DNA from 3 places in the Enterobacter sp. UPMP2060 genome. Region 1 is predicted to be linked to each of the others. Evidence: predicted binding sites of a transcription regulator. Region 1 holds the regulator's gene; each other region holds the start of a gene.

Region 1 (5,249 bases):
ATCTGCGGTGCCGCGCTGCAGCCTGCGGGCATTATCCTGCTGGTGATCGGCGCTGGCGGCGTGTTCAAGCAGGTGCTGGTGGATTCCGGCGTAGGCCCAGCTCTGGGCGAAGCGCTGACCGGGATGGGCCTGCCGATTGCGGTCACCTGCTTCGTGCTGGCTGCGGCGGTGCGTATCATCCAGGGTTCCGCAACCGTGGCGTGCTTAACCGCCGTGGGTCTGGTGATGCCGGTGATTGAACAGCTGAACTACTCCGGTGCGCAGATGGCGGCGCTGTCTATCTGTATCGCGGGCGGTTCGATTGTGGTCTCTCACGTTAACGACGCGGGCTTCTGGCTGTTCGGTAAATTTACCGGCGCCACCGAAGCGCAAACCCTGAAAACCTGGACGCTGATGGAAACCATCCTCGGCACGACGGGTGCCATTGTCGGGATGATTGCTTTCACACTGCTGAGCTGAATGCGGTGATTTAACAAGGCTCAAAAATAAGGCCCGGTAGCGTTAACGCTTACCGGGCCTTTATATTATGCAGAACGCCAGGCCGGGTCAGGTAAAACCACCAACCCGGCTTTTTCACATCACTCGCCCTGCGTCGCGCTCTCGATCGTCAAACGCACATCTGACGTAATGAGTTCGGCCAGCATCTGGTACACCTTCAGCGTCTCTTCCGGCTCGGCATCACCCGTATCGCTGATGTAGCCTTCGTCACGCAGCGTCAGGACCAGAGAGCTGAAGACCGCTTTGTCGAAGAATTCCGGGGCGTTAATGCCGTGCAGAACGGACAGGCGCTGTGCCAGCGTCCGGCTCTCTTTCTCCAGCGTGCCGCGGTTGATAGACGGGTTCGCACTCAGCAGCCAGAACGTAATGGCGTAGCGCTGCAGCGTTTCGCGCGCACCGGCAGCAAGCAGTTGCAGGGTTCGGGAACGCGACGGATTGATGTGCAGCTCGTCGTTTGAGACGGTGATCAGCCCCTGACGACGCAGCTCTTCCGTCAGTTTGTCCAGTTCGCCCGCCAGCTCGTCTTTGCTCCAGCGCAGGAACAGCTCCGCTTTCAGCATCGGATAGAGCGTCTCAACGTGACGCAATAGCTCCTGACGCGAAATACGGCGATGCTGGGTGATGATAGCCGCCATGAGCGACGGCAGCATCAGCATATGGGTGATGTTGTTGCGGTAGTAGGTCATCAGCACTGCCTGCTCGCGCGGCAGAATAATGATGTCGCCGATCGTGTCCTTTTCGACTTCAAACTTGTTCATCTGCAGCGCGTGATCGATAAGCTCACTGGCGGTAGCAGAAGGCACGGTTGAATCAACGGAATACGGCACGTTGCGCATCATGTCCAGATAGCAATCCAGCTGCTCCGTGAGCTGTTCGCGGGTCAGCGAGCGCTGACGCGAAGCCAGAAGCGCCGTACAGCACAGGTTCATGGCGTTAGCCGCACCGGCGTTGTTAATGCGCACCATCAGCTCGGACGCGATGCCGTTGACCGTTGGCGTCAGCCAGGCCGGACGAATCGCTTCGATAGGATCGATGGACTCGCGCCACTCGGGAACGTGATGGTTCAGATACGTCATCAGCGGCATCGGTTCGCCGAAGTTCACGTAGCCCTGACCGAGATTGCGTAGCTTGCTCAAGCCGCGCAGCATCTGCGGCAGGCTCTCTTTCTCTTTGGTCGCACCGCGCAGCTCTTTGGCGTACGTGCCCACTTCCATCACGTGCTCATAGCCAATGTAGATTGGCACCAGCGTGATTGGACGGGTTCCTCCGCGCAGCATCGCCTGAATGGTCATCGACAGCGTGCCGGTCTTCGGATCAAGCAGACGTCCGGTACGGGAACGACCGCCCTCCACGAAGTACTCCACGGAATAGCCGCGGCTGAACAGCTCGCCCAGATACTCGCGGAACACGGTGGAGTAAAGCTTGTTGCCCTTGAAGGTGCGACGGATAAAGAACGCGCCCAGGCGGCGGAAAATCGGACCTGCTGGCCAGAAATTCAGGTTGATACCGGCAGCAATGTGCGGCGGTACCAGCCCCTGGTGATAGAGCACGTAGGAAAGAAGCAGGTAGTCCATGTGGCTGCGGTGGCAGGGAACATAGACGATCTCATGGCCATCGTGCGCCAGCTGACGCACACGTTCGGCATTATGAACGTTGATGCCCTGATACAGGCGGTTCCAGGTAAAGCCGAGAATACGATCGGACAGGCGAATCATCTCGTAAGAGAAGTTCGCTGCAATCTCTTCCATCAGCGCAATGGCGTTCTGCTGGGCTTTCTCATGCGATATTTTCTTGCTGCGCGCTTCGTCTTCAACGGCGCGGGCAATCGCTTTGGAGGCCAAAAGCTTGTTGAACAGATCCTGACGCGCCGGGAGACGCGGCCCTACGGCAGCGAGGCGCTGGCGCGCGAAGTGCATACGCGCCACGCGCGCCAGTTTTTGCGCGATGATCTTGTCGGTACCGTGCTCGTCCGCCATACGACGCAGCGAAACGGAAGGGGAGAAACGCACAAAGCTGTCGCGTCCCAGCCAGGAGACCGCGAAGAACTTCTGGATGCCGTTAAGCATGCGCAGCGGCGGGTTCTCTTCACCTTTTTCACGGCCCGGACGACGACCAAACATCACCGACACCGGCACCATCTGCACATCCAGATCGGGGTTGCTGCGGTGCAGGTCAAGATAGTCGTGGAACAGCTTGATGGACTCTTCTTTTGGCGTGTAGTAGGTAAACACGCGCGGTCCACCGTGAATGAACACGTAGCGCGGCAGCAGCGTACCGTCAACTTCAAGCGGTTCAAGCGGGTCCGGTAAGTCATGCGCCAGACACTGGGCGCGAAGCGTCAGTAAGTCTGCCTTCGAGTTATAAGGCAAAACGTACATAATAGGACGCGAGGTATCGAGCCCCAATTCCAGCGCGGGTTCTGCTGGGATAGACTTGCTTTTTACCAGGATGCTTAATGGTAAATTAAGTAATTTGTAGTAAATTCGTGGCCAGCCGGACATAAACGATGTAAAGCCTCTGGTTAATAATGCAATTGCGGCGCAAGGATAACAGAAAGCGCGCAAAATTTCTGTTGTTACCCGTCATACTTCAGGCTGTAGCGAAACGCGCTACAGTTCCTGTTACTGACGCTTTTTTTCATAAAAGGTTCTTTTAATGGCCAATAATACCACTGGGTTAACGCGTATCATCAAAGCCGCCGGCTATTCATGGAAAGGTTTCCGTGCCGCGTGGATCAACGAAGCCGCCTTTCGCCAGGAGGGCGTCGCCGCTATCATCGCGGTGATCATCGCCTGTTTCCTTGATGTTGATGCTATTACCCGCGTACTTCTAATCGGTTCCGTGCTTCTGGTGATGATAGTGGAAATTCTTAATAGCGCTATTGAAGCCGTTGTTGATCGCATTGGTTCAGATTTCCACGAGCTTTCTGGCCGCGCAAAAGACATGGGCTCTGCTGCCGTGTTGCTGGCGATTATCACTGCCGTTATCACCTGGGTCACGCTGCTTTGGTCGCATTTCCGATGAGCCTCGAGGAATAATTAAGTCCCTGGTTTTTTGTGCAGTTTTTGGTTCCAAAATCGCCTTTGACTGTATATACTCACAGCATAACTGTATATACACCCAGGGGGCGGAATGAAAGCGTTAACGACCAGGCAGCAAGAGGTGTTTGATCTCATCCGGGATCATATCGGCCAGACGGGTATGCCACCCACGCGTGCGGAAATCGCGCAGCGTCTGGGCTTCCGTTCTCCGAATGCTGCCGAAGAACACCTGAAAGCGCTGGCGCGTAAAGGCGTGATTGAGATTGTTTCAGGCGCGTCACGCGGTATCCGCCTGCTGGTGGAAGAAGAGACGGGCATTCCGCTGATAGGCCGTGTTGCCGCCGGTGAGCCTTTACTGGCACAGCAACATATTGAAGGCCACTACCAGGTCGATCCTGGCATGTTCAAACCGAGCGCAGATTTCCTGCTGCGCGTTAGCGGTATGTCGATGAAAGACATCGGTATTCTTGATGGCGATCTGCTTGCGGTGCACAAAACGCAGGATGTGCGTAACGGCCAGGTAGTTGTCGCGCGCATTGATGATGAAGTTACCGTCAAGCGTCTGAAAAAACAGGGTAACACCGTTCAGCTGCTGCCTGAAAACAACGAGTTCTCCCCGATTGTGGTCGATCTCCGCGAACACAACTTCTCTATCGAAGGACTGGCGGTTGGGGTCATTCGCAACGGTGAATGGCTGTAATCTCTTCCTGACAGGCTATGGCGCCGCTGTAGCCTGCTTCATTCTCCACTCCCGGTATTTTTCATGTCACTGCTGACGGAATCAGATAAGGCATTGTGGCGTCTCGCTCTGCCGATGATTTTCTCCAATATCACCGTGCCCTTGCTGGGGCTGGTCGATACTGCCGTTATTGGTCATCTTGATTCGCCTGTTTATCTTGGCGGCGTGGCGATTGGCGCGACGGCAACCAGCTTCCTGTTTATGCTGCTGCTCTTTTTGCGCATGAGCACCACCGGGCTCACGGCACAGGCTTATGGTGCAAAAGATCCGCTGCGTCTGGCGCGCGCGCTGGTCCAGCCGCTGATCCTTGCGCTTGGCGCGGGAGTGTTAATCGTTTTATTACGTACGCCCCTGATCGACCTTGCGCTCCATGTTGTCGGCGGCAGCGAGGCGGTACTGGCTCAGGCGCGCCGTTTCCTTGAAATTCGCTGGCTCAGCGCGCCCGCCTCGCTGGCAAACCTGGTTCTGCTGGGGTGGCTACTGGGCGTGCAGTACGCCCGTGCGCCAGTGATTTTGCTGGTGGCAGGCAACCTTCTCAACATTGTGCTGGATGTCTGGCTGGTAATGGGCCTGCATATGAACGTGCAGGGCGCGGCGCTGGCGACGGCGATTGCCGAATACGGAACCTTGATTATCGGTCTGTGGATGGTCTGGCGCGTGCTGGCGATGCGCGGGATCTCCCTGGCGCTGCTCAAAACCGCATGGCGCGGCAATATCCGTAAGCTGCTGGCGCTCAATCGTGACATCATGCTGCGCTCGCTGCTGCTTCAGCTCTGCTTCGGCGCGCTGACGGTTTTCGGGGCCCGACAGGGGCCAGAAATCGTCGCGGTCAACGCGGTATTGATGACGCTGCTGACCTTTACCGCCTACGCGCTGGACGGATTTGCCTATGCGGTAGAAGCGCATTCCGGGCAGGCGTACGGGGCGCGCGAAAGCGGGCAGCTTAGGGACGTCTGGCGGGCAGCCTGCCG
Region 2 (5,249 bases), on a different contig from region 1:
CGCTGCTGAAGGCCGAGTTTTACCCCGACTGGAGCCAGCCGATCCTGCAGATGGTGTTTGTGGGCGCTTACATTATCTTTGCTCCGTTCGTCGGGCAGGTGGCGGACAGTTTCCCGAAAGGCCGGGTGATGATGTTTGCCAACGGCCTCAAGCTGCTGGGTGCCGCCAGCATTTGCTTTGGCTTCAACCCGTTTATTGGCTACACGCTGGTGGGCATCGGCGCTGCCGCCTACTCCCCGGCGAAGTATGGCATTCTCGGAGAGCTGACCACGGGCGATAAGCTGGTGAAAGCCAACGGCCTGATGGAGTCGTCAACCATTGCCGCAATCCTGCTCGGATCCGTCGCGGGCGGCGTACTGGCCGACTGGCATGTCCTGGCGGCACTGGGCATCTGCGCGGTGGTGTATGGCGGGGCGGTTGTGGCGAACCTGTTTATTCCCAAACTGCCGGTGGCTCGCCCGGGGCAATCCTGGCGCTTTAAACCAATGACCGGCAGTTTCTTTACCGCCTGTCGCGTGCTGTGGCGTAACGGAGAAACGCGTTTTTCCCTGATGGGAACCAGCATGTTCTGGGGCGCGGGCGTCACGCTGCGCTTCCTGCTGGTGCTGTGGGTGCCGGTAGCTCTGGGGATTACCGACAACGCGACGCCGACCTATCTTAACGCGATGGTGGCTATCGGCATTGTGGTGGGGGCAGGTGCGGCGGCGAAGCTGGTGACGCTCGAGACGGTAGCACGCTGCATGCCCGCAGGGATCCTGATTGGCGTCGTGGTACTTATTTTCTCGTTGCAACATGCATTATTGCCTGCGTATGTCCTCCTCATCCTGATTGGTATTCTGGGCGGTTTCTTCGTGGTGCCGCTGAACGCGTTACTGCAGGAACGTGGCAAGCAGACCGTCGGGGCGGGGAACGCCATCGCGGTACAAAACCTGGGTGAAAACCTGGCAATGTTATTAATGCTGGGGCTCTACTCGCTGGCGGTAAAAGTGGGTGTGCCGGTGGTGGGGATTGGCGTCGGGTTTGGTGGGCTGTTTGCGCTGGCGATTGCGGGATTGTGGGTCTGGCAACGTCGGCGCTGATAAGTGCGGCCTGATGCCCTCACCCCGGCCCTCTCCCACAGGGAGAGGGAGCAAACCCTAAAAACGGCAACGTGCGTTGCCGTTTTGCTTTTATTACGGCGCAGGATACGTATAAACCTGATGCACCGCTTCAATCTCCGCTAACACCTCTTCACTCAGGTTCAGATGGAAACTCTCAATATTGGTTTTCAACTGTTCCATTGTGGTCGCGCCCAGCAGGGTGCTGGCAACAAACTGCTGACGACGCACGAAGGCCAGCGCCATCTGTGCAGGGTCAAGACCGTGACGCTTTGCGATATCCACATAGGCTGCAACGGCTTTCTGTGTCTGCTCGCCGCTGTAGCGGGTAAAGCGGCTAAAGAGGGTATTTCTCGCCCCGGCCGGTTTCGCGCCGTTCAGGTATTTCCCCGTCAGCGTGCCAAAGCCGAGACAAGAATAGGCGAGCAGTTCCACTTCTTCATATTGCGTCACTTCGGCCAGACCCACCTCATAGCTACGGTTAAGAAGGCTGTACGGGTTCTGGATGGTGACGATACGCGGCAGATCGTGTTTATCTGCCAGGTGCAGATAGCGCATTACGCCAAAGGCCGTTTCGTTAGAGACGCCAATGTAGCGGATTTTTCCCGCGCGCTGGCACTCGGTCAGCGCTTCCAGCGTTTCCAGCAGCGTTACGGCGGGGGCGCTCTCATTCCAGCTGTAGCCGAGCTTACCAAAGCAGTTGGTTGGCCGCTGCGGCCAGTGCACCTGATACAGGTCGAGATAGTCGGTTTGCAGGCGCTTCAGGCTGGCGTCCAGTGCGGCGCGGATATTCTTGCGATCGAGGATCTGATTCGGGCGGATCCCGGTATCGTTGTTGCGCGCGGGGCCACTGACTTTTGAGGCAATCACCAGCTTTTCACGGTTGCCGCGTTTTGCCAGCCAGTTACCGACGTAGGTTTCGGTAAGTCCCTGCGTTTCAGGACGTGGCGGAACAGGGTACATCTCCGCGACATCAATCAGGTTAATCCCCTGGCTGACGGCGTAATCGAGTTGTGCATGGGCATCGGCTTCGCTGTTTTGTTCACCAAATGTCATCGTGCCCAACCCCAGTTGGCTAATTTCCAGAGCGCTGTGGGGGATACGGTGATAATGCATAGCCGGCTTCCTCAGTAGACTTATAGACCGCGTCAGGGCGTGCCCGACAAAGGAATATAAACATGGCAGAGGGGAAGCAAAAGGGGAAGAAAAAAATCAAAAAGGCCAGCAAGCGACTGACCTTTATCTGTTTATCGCTCGATAATTTGCGATACTTCGTCGCGATTGATCTGCATTTTATTGCCTTCCTGGTCGCGGTAGCTGACCAGACCGGTATCATCGTCGACTTCGGGTTTGCCGTCGGTCAGGATCATTCGACCATCTTTTGTCGCCATGACGTAATCGCTGCTACAGCCCGATACGGCAAACGCTAAACCGACTGCTGAAACTAACACTGCCCATTTTTTCATCGTTATCGTCCTCATCTGGCGCGTATCAAATCATAATCTAGTATTAACCCGATATGGCGACTTGAGGAAGCGGTAAAATCTTAAAAAGCAGTCGATTATGTTTGAGAGCTCGCAAAATAAGTAAAAAACTATGTTTTTAACAGGAAATGACGGGCAAGGAGTGCGCCGGTGAAATTCTTTTTGAGATAAAAACCGCGCGGTAACGTCAGTATCGGCTCACCCTTCGCGCCGATTGCCTCGGTAAGCGCTTTGCTGTTGGCCGCTTTCGGGCGCAATTGTAAAACTTCTCCGTGTCGGGCGGTGATGCGCTCTACCTGCCCAAGCACAATCATGTCCATCAGCTCCTCCCAGTCCAGACGCAGCTGTTGCTCCTCATCGTCGTTCGGGCTCCAGAGCAGCGGCGCGCCAACGCGACGGTCAGCCAGGGGGATCTGACGTTCACCTTCGACCGGTACCCACAACACGCGCTTCAGCTTGTGGCGAACGTGGCTGGTTTCCCACGTCACGCCGGTGTTGCCGGTTAGTGGCGCAACGCAGACGAAGGTGGTCTCAAGAGGCTTGCCCTGGCTGTCTATAGGGATGGTTTTTAACTCCACGCCAAGCGCTGCAAAATCCTGCTCGGGTTTGCTTCCTGCGCTGGCACCCAGCCACAGCTCAAGCAGCATGCCGATCCAGCCTTTATCCCGTTTCAGATCCTTCGGGATCTGAAGCCCTGCCATTGCCGCCAGCTCGCCAAGCGAAAAGCCTGCAAGACGCCGTGCCTGCTGTAGCAACTGACCTTCGCTGGATGGCGGTGAGAGCAAGGGTGTAAGCGGATGCATGAAGGTAACCTTTTGATTAAAAAATAAACTAAGAAATTGTCCCCTGTGGATAGAGTTTAACTATTTCTGTACCAATATTCCATGTCTATGATTTATATGTTTTTTTATTGGTTTGAAATCGTTTTGCCAGACTCAGAAAACCGGTTGTTCAAATCTGGTCACTGACAATGAACAGGATCTTACACCATGTTATCCACAGAAAAATGGGATAACTGGGCATAACCCTGACTACTGTTTCAATTTACAGCCTTGACGTGCGATGAAAATCGAATTTTCAAACAAATTGTGACTAACTTATTGGCACAATCTGTGGATAAAACCGACGCTGTTCGATCTTTCATCAGCACGACGATCCCTGACGTGACGATCGTCACGATATTCTGTTTTGTGCTCATGGAAATACATTTAACTATTTGAAAATAATTGCATTATCTAATTAAGGTGAAAAAGGGGAGACTGCATCGTTTGAGGTTGTTCATCGGTAATCAGACACTTCTTCACAACTATATCCACAGAAAAGGTGAATAAAATTCCCTTCACCACCTCTCATCTGTTTATAACTCAGCACTTATTTGTGAGTTATTCAAATGTTATTAGGTTGCAGCCCTGTAAGAGAGTGGTTTACCGCCTCCCTGTAGTGTGAAACAATCATTCATATATAAGGTTTAGTTTGGGGTAGTCCGGTGATTGATGACGATGGCTACCGCCCGAACGTAGGAATAGTAATTTGTAATCGTCAGGGCCAGGTAATGTGGGCCCGGCGATATGGTCAGCACTCCTGGCAGTTCCCTCAAGGCGGGATCAATCCGGGAGAGTCCCCAGAACAAGCGATGTACCGGGAGCTTTTTGAAGAGGTCGGTTTAAGCCGAAAAGATGTTCGCATCCTGGCTTCGACCCGCAACTGGTTGCGTTACAAGTTACCGAAACGTTTGGTGCGTTGGGACACAAAGCCGGTTTGTATCGGCCAGAAACAGAAGTGGTTTCTGTTGCAGTTGGTGGGCAACGATTCAGACATCAATATGCAAACCAGCAGTACGCCGGAGTTCGATGGCTGGCGCTGGGTGAGCTATTGGTATCCTGTTCGTCAGGTCGTGTCATTTAAACGCGATGTTTACCGTAGGGTGATGAAAGAGTTTGCAAGTGTGGTAATGCAGCTTCAGGAGATCCCGCCTAAGCCGCAGAGCGCACCTGCCTGGCGACGTAAAAGAGGTTAAGCTACGCAAATCATGCTCACCCGCTTGCGAGAAATAGTCGAGAAGGTGGCCAGTGCTCCGCGTCTGAACGAGGCGCTGAATATTCTGGTCACTGACATCTGTCTTGCGATGGAGACCGAGGTCTGTTCGGTGTATCTGGCCGACCACGATCGGCGCTGCTATTACCTGATGGCGACCCGTGGTTTGAAAAAACCACGTGGACGCACCGTCACGCTCGCATTTGATGAAGGTATCGTGGGCCTGGTTGGGCGGCTGGCTGAACCCATCAACCTTGCTGACGCGCAAAAACACCCCAGCTTTAAATACATCCCTTCCGTAAAAGAAGAGCGCTTTCGCGCTTTCCTTGGCGTGCCGATTATCCAGCGTCGCCAGCTGCTTGGCGTGCTGGTTGTCCAGCAGCGCGAGCTACGTCAGTACGATGAAAGCGAAGAGTCTTTCCTCGTCACGCTGGCCACTCAGATGGCGGCGATCCTCTCCCAGTCCCAGCTTGCCGCGCTCTTTGGTCAGTATCGCCATACGCGCATTCGTGCCCTTCCGGCATCACCAGGCGTAGCGATTGCGGAAGGCTGGATGGACGCCACGCTGCCGCTGATGGAGCAGGTTTACGAAGCCTCAACGCTTGATGAAGCGCTTGAGCGAGAGCGTCTTACC
Region 3 (5,249 bases), on a different contig from region 1:
CGGCGTATGACGCGCTCACCGGTCAGGTAAAACTCCTGCTGACGACCTATTTTGAAGGCGTGACGCCGAACCTGAAGACCATTACCGCGCTGCCGGTCCAGGGCCTGCACGTTGACCTCGTACACGGTAAAGATGATGTGGCGGAGCTGCACAAGCGTTTGCCAGCGGACTGGCTGCTCTCTGCCGGGCTGATCAACGGCCGTAACGTCTGGCGCGCCGATCTCACCGAGAAATACGCGCAAATCAAAGACATCGTCGGCAAACGTGAGCTGTGGGTGGCCTCGTCCTGTTCGCTGCTGCACAGCCCGATCGATCTGAGCGTGGAAACGCGTCTGGATGCCGAGGTGAAAAGCTGGTTTGCCTTCGCCCTGCAAAAATGTGAAGAGCTGACGCTGCTGCGCGACGCGCTGAACAGCGGCGACACGGCGGCGATTACCGAATGGAGCGCCCCGATCCAGGCGCGTCGTCACTCGGCGCGCGTGCACAACCCGGCGGTGGAAAAACGCCTGGCGGCCATCACCGCTCAGGACAGCCAGCGGCAGAGCCCTTACGAGGTGCGCGCCGAAGCGCAGCGCGCCCGCTTTAATCTGCCCGCGTGGCCGACCACCACAATTGGCTCTTTCCCGCAAACTACGGAGATACGCGGCCTGCGTCTGGACTTCAAGAAGGGCAATCTGGATGCGAATCACTATCGCACCGGCATCGCCGAACACATCAAGCAGGCGATTATCGAGCAGGAACGCCTGGGGCTGGACGTGCTGGTGCACGGCGAGGCCGAACGTAATGACATGGTGGAATACTTTGGCGAGCACCTGGACGGCTTTGTCTTTACCCAGAACGGCTGGGTGCAGAGCTACGGCTCCCGCTGCGTGAAGCCGCCGGTGGTTATCGGTGACGTCAGCCGCCCGGAAGCGATCACCGTGGAGTGGGCGAAGTATGCCCAGTCCCTGACCGACAAGCCGGTAAAAGGGATGCTCACCGGTCCGGTGACCATTCTCTGCTGGTCGTTCCCGCGTGAAGACGTGACTCGTGAAACCATCGCCAAACAGATCGCCCTGGCGCTGCGTGATGAGGTGGCGGATCTGGAAGCGGCAGGCATTGGCATTATTCAGATTGACGAACCGGCCCTGCGCGAAGGCTTGCCGCTGCGCCGCAGCGACTGGGATGCCTACCTGCAGTGGGGCGTGGAGGCGTTCCGCATCAACGCCGCGGTGGCGAAGGACGACACCCAGATCCACACCCACATGTGTTACTGCGAATTCAACGACATCATGGATTCGATTGCCGCGCTGGATGCCGATGTGATCACCATCGAGACCTCGCGTTCAGACATGGAGCTGCTGGAGTCGTTTGAAGAGTTCGACTACCCGAATGAAATCGGGCCGGGCGTGTACGACATTCACTCCCCGAACGTGCCGAGCGTGGAGTGGATTGAAGCCCTGCTGAAAAAAGCGGCCCAGCGCATTCCGGCAGAGCGCCTGTGGGTGAACCCGGACTGCGGACTGAAAACCCGCGGCTGGCCGGAGACGCGCGCGGCGCTGGCGAACATGGTGAAGGCGGCGCAGAACCTGCGTCAGGCTTGATGATGCGTAGGCCCGGTAAGGCATAGCCGCCACCGGGCTTTTTTTATTACGCTTTCTTACCGCCGTACTGGCTAAACCACGCCAGCATTCTCTGCCAGCCATCTTTGGCTGATTCTGCGTGATAGCTCGGACGATAATCGGCGTTAAACGCGTGCCCGGCATCCGGATACACCACGATCTCCGCCTTCGCATTGGCCGCACGGAGCGCATGGCGCATGGTCTCTACCGAATCCAGCGAAATACCGGTGTCCTGACCGCCGTAAAGCCCTAACACGGGGGCGTTTAGCTCCGTGGCGATATCGACGGGATGTTTCGGTGAATTCAGCGTTTTCTCACCCACCAGTTTGCCGTACCAGGCGACAGCGGCTTTGAGCTGCGGGTTATGCGCGGCATACAGCCAGCTAATGCGTCCACCCCAGCAGAAACCGGTGACCAGAAGACGATGCGGATCGCCGCCGTTGCGCGCCGCCCAGCTGGCGACGTGGTCGAGATCGGCCAGCACCTGCGCGTCCGGGACTTTACTGACCAGGTTGCTGAGCAGTGTTGGAATATCGCTGTAGTCGTTCGGATCGCCCTGACGGAAGTAGAGCTCTGGCGCAACGGCCAGATACCCTTCCAGCGCCAGTCGGCGGCAGAGGTCGCGAATGTGTTCGTGAACACCAAATATCTCCTGAATCACAATCACGATGGGCAGCGGACCGTCTGCCGATTTTGGCCGTGCGTGATAAGCAGGCATATTCTCCCCCTGCGAGGGAATGGAGGTCTCGCCCGCGGTAATTGCCGCTTCTGGCGTCGACACGATGGTTGAAGCATGTGGGGCCGCAGCAGGTGCAAAACCGGTTTTTTCAGTCATGGCATTCTCCGTACCAATGAGTTAGCGCAAAGGTAAATATAGACACCAGGTTAACAACTCACAGTGCCTTAAACGGTCTATCTTTTGTGCAGCACCTGGCGATATAACTTGTTAATGTGATGTGAATCACTTTTTTATGGAAATTCAATGTAATCATTTTCATTCATGGTGAGGTGTGTCACGAAAATATGCTTACTGCTTCTGTAAAGTACCGTTTTACTTCTTCTGACTAACCGACCCACAGAGGAGTCACCTATGTCTAAGTCTGATGTTTTTCATCTCGGCCTCACCAAAAACGATTTACAAGGGGCTACGCTCGCTATCGTCCCTGGCGATCCTGAGCGTGTGGAAAAGATCGCCGCGCTGATGGATAAGCCGGTCAAGCTGGCTGCCCATCGTGAGTTCACCACCTGGCGCGCAGAGCTGGATGGCAAAGCGGTGATCGTGTGCTCTACCGGTATTGGTGGTCCGTCTACGTCTATTGCTGTTGAAGAGCTGGCACAGCTGGGCATCCGTACTTTCCTGCGTATTGGTACCACTGGCGCTATCCAGCCGCACATCAACGTCGGCGACGTGCTGGTCACGACCGCGTCCGTTCGTCTGGACGGCGCAAGCCTACACTTTGCACCGATGGAATTCCCGGCAGTGGCTGATTTCGAATGCACCACCGCGCTGGTTGAAGCTGCGAAATCCGTGGGCGCAACCACCCACGTGGGCGTCACCGCCTCTTCCGACACCTTCTACCCGGGCCAGGAGCGTTACGACACCTTCTCAGGCCGCGTGGTAAGCCGTTTCAAAGGCTCAATGGAAGAGTGGCAGTCCATGGGCGTGATGAACTACGAAATGGAATCCGCAACGCTGCTGACCATGTGCGCAAGCCAGGGTCTGCGTGCCGGTATGGTGGCGGGCGTGATCGTCAACCGCACCCAGCAGGAGATCCCGAACGCCGAAACCATGAAGCAGACCGAAAGTCATGCAGTGAAAATCGTGGTGGAAGCAGCGCGTCGCCTGATCTAATCCTCTCTTCTGAAATCAAAGGCCGACGCGTTCGGCCTTTATTTTTTGCGTAGCGCCTCGCAGGAAAACCCTTTAAAACTGGACGTTTATACAGCACAATTCTATTTTGTGCGGGTAATACGTTGATGCAGGGGGCATTGTGGATATCTCGATCCTGATTTACGCGGTGATTGCGCTGGTGGGCTTAGGGATTGGCTGGCTGATTTCCAGCTACCAGCATGCGCAGCAGAAGGCCGACCAGTTGGCCGAGCGAGAAGAGATGGTCGCCGATTTAAGCGCGGCAAAACAGCAGCTTGCTTTGAGCGAACACTGGCGCGACGAGTGCGAACTGCTCAACAACGAGCTGCGTAACCTGCGAGACATTAACACCTCGCTGGAGGCCGATCTCCGCGAAGTCACTACCCGCCTTGAATCCACCCAGCTGCATGCGGAAGACAAAATCCGCCAGATGATCAACAGCGAGCAGCGCCTCAGCGAACAGTTTGAGAACCTCGCCAACCGAATTTTTGAGCACAGCAACCGCCGCGTTGACGAACAGAACCGCCAGAGCCTGAACAGCCTGCTGACGCCGCTGCGCGAACAGCTGGACGGTTTTCGTCGTCAGGTGCAGGACAGCTTTGGTCAGGAAGCCCGCGAGCGACACACGCTGGCGCATGAGATTCGCAATCTTCAGCAGCTGAATGCGCAAATGGCGCAGGAAGCGGTCAACCTGACCCGCGCGCTGAAAGGGGATAACAAAATCCAGGGCAACTGGGGAGAAGTGGTGCTGACCCGCGTGCTGGAGGCCTCTGGTCTGCGCGAAGGATACGAATACGAAACGCAGGTGAGTATCGAAAACGATGCCCGCTCTCGCATGCAGCCGGATGTGATTGTGCGGTTGCCGCAGGGTAAAGATGTGGTGATTGACGCCAAAATGACGCTGGTGGCGTATGAACGCTACTTTAATGCGGACGATGACTACACCCGCGAGTCTGCGCTGCAGGAGCACATTGCCTCCGTGCGTAATCATATTCGCCTGCTTGGCAGAAAAGACTACCAGCAGCTGCCGGGTCTGCGCTCGCTGGACTATGTCCTGATGTTCATCCCGGTAGAACCCGCGTTCCTGCTGGCACTCGACAGACAGCCTGAACTTATCACCGAAGCGCTCAAAAATAACATTATGCTGGTCAGCCCCACCACGCTGCTGGTGGCGTTACGCACCATTGCGAACCTGTGGCGCTATGAGCACCAAAGCCGCAACGCGCAGCAGATTGCCGATCGCGCCAGCAAGCTGTACGACAAAATGCGCCTCTTCGTGGACGACATGTCTTCAGTCGGTCAGAGCCTGGATCGTGCGCAGGATAACTACCGCCAGGCGATGAAAAAACTCGCCTCCGGACGCGGCAATCTGCTGGCACAGGCTGAATCATTCCGCAGCCTGGGGGTTGAGGTTAAACGCGAGATTAATCCGGAATTGGTCGAACAGGCCACCGCCCAGGACGACGAATTTCGCCTGCGAGAAGGTTCTGATGAACAAAATACAAACAGTGAAGACAACACGTTAGCGGCGGATTTGTCACCAGACGAGACTCCAGCGCGTTTCATTCGCGGTGGTTGAAACGTAGGGCAAACGCGCCCAATCTGTTACACTTCACGAACATTTTACTGATAAGCAGGCTCTGAGATGGCTGACGATTCACAAGACACAACGCACTTTGGCTTTCAGACTGTCGCCAAAGCGCAGAAAGCTGACATGGTGGCCCACGTATTTCATTCCGTGGCGGCGAAGTACGATGTGATGAATGACCTGATGTCGT

The links. The regulator LexA, encoded in region 1, represses DNA repair genes until DNA is damaged. The targets are predictions, from matches to a motif close to TNCTGTATGTACATACAGNA.
Region 2: a site for LexA is predicted at 3,614-3,633, ahead of mutH (DNA mismatch repair endonuclease MutH). Genes of this name have one in related genera too.
Region 3: a site for LexA is predicted at 3,530-3,549, ahead of rmuC (DNA recombination protein RmuC). Genes of this name have one in related genera too.

What each region holds. Positions count from the first base shown of each region.
Region 1 is NZ_JBSKJQ010000011.1:70,222-75,470, reverse strand. It holds partial or broken gene gntU (gluconate transporter) at 1-459, shown strand, start outside; gene plsB (glycerol-3-phosphate 1-O-acyltransferase PlsB) at 579-2,999, opposite strand; gene ACWKXN_RS18490 (diacylglycerol kinase) at 3,154-3,522, shown strand; gene lexA (transcriptional repressor LexA) at 3,631-4,239, shown strand; gene dinF (MATE family efflux transporter DinF) at 4,303-5,249, shown strand, end outside.
Region 2 is NZ_JBSKJQ010000006.1:224,399-229,647, reverse strand. It holds gene lplT (lysophospholipid transporter LplT) at 1-1,079, shown strand, start outside; gene ACWKXN_RS14695 (NADP(H)-dependent aldo-keto reductase) at 1,173-2,213, opposite strand; gene ACWKXN_RS14690 (YgdI/YgdR family lipoprotein) at 2,345-2,563, opposite strand; gene mutH (DNA mismatch repair endonuclease MutH) at 2,692-3,384, opposite strand; gene rppH (RNA pyrophosphohydrolase) at 4,068-4,598, shown strand; gene ptsP (phosphoenolpyruvate--protein phosphotransferase) at 4,611-5,249, shown strand, end outside.
Region 3 is NZ_JBSKJQ010000015.1:16,293-21,541, reverse strand. It holds gene metE (5-methyltetrahydropteroyltriglutamate--homocysteine S-methyltransferase) at 1-1,583, shown strand, start outside; gene ACWKXN_RS20570 (dienelactone hydrolase family protein) at 1,630-2,436, opposite strand; gene udp (uridine phosphorylase) at 2,692-3,453, shown strand; gene rmuC (DNA recombination protein RmuC) at 3,593-5,050, shown strand; gene ubiE (bifunctional demethylmenaquinone methyltransferase/2-methoxy-6-polyprenyl-1,4-benzoquinol methylase UbiE) at 5,117-5,249, shown strand, end outside.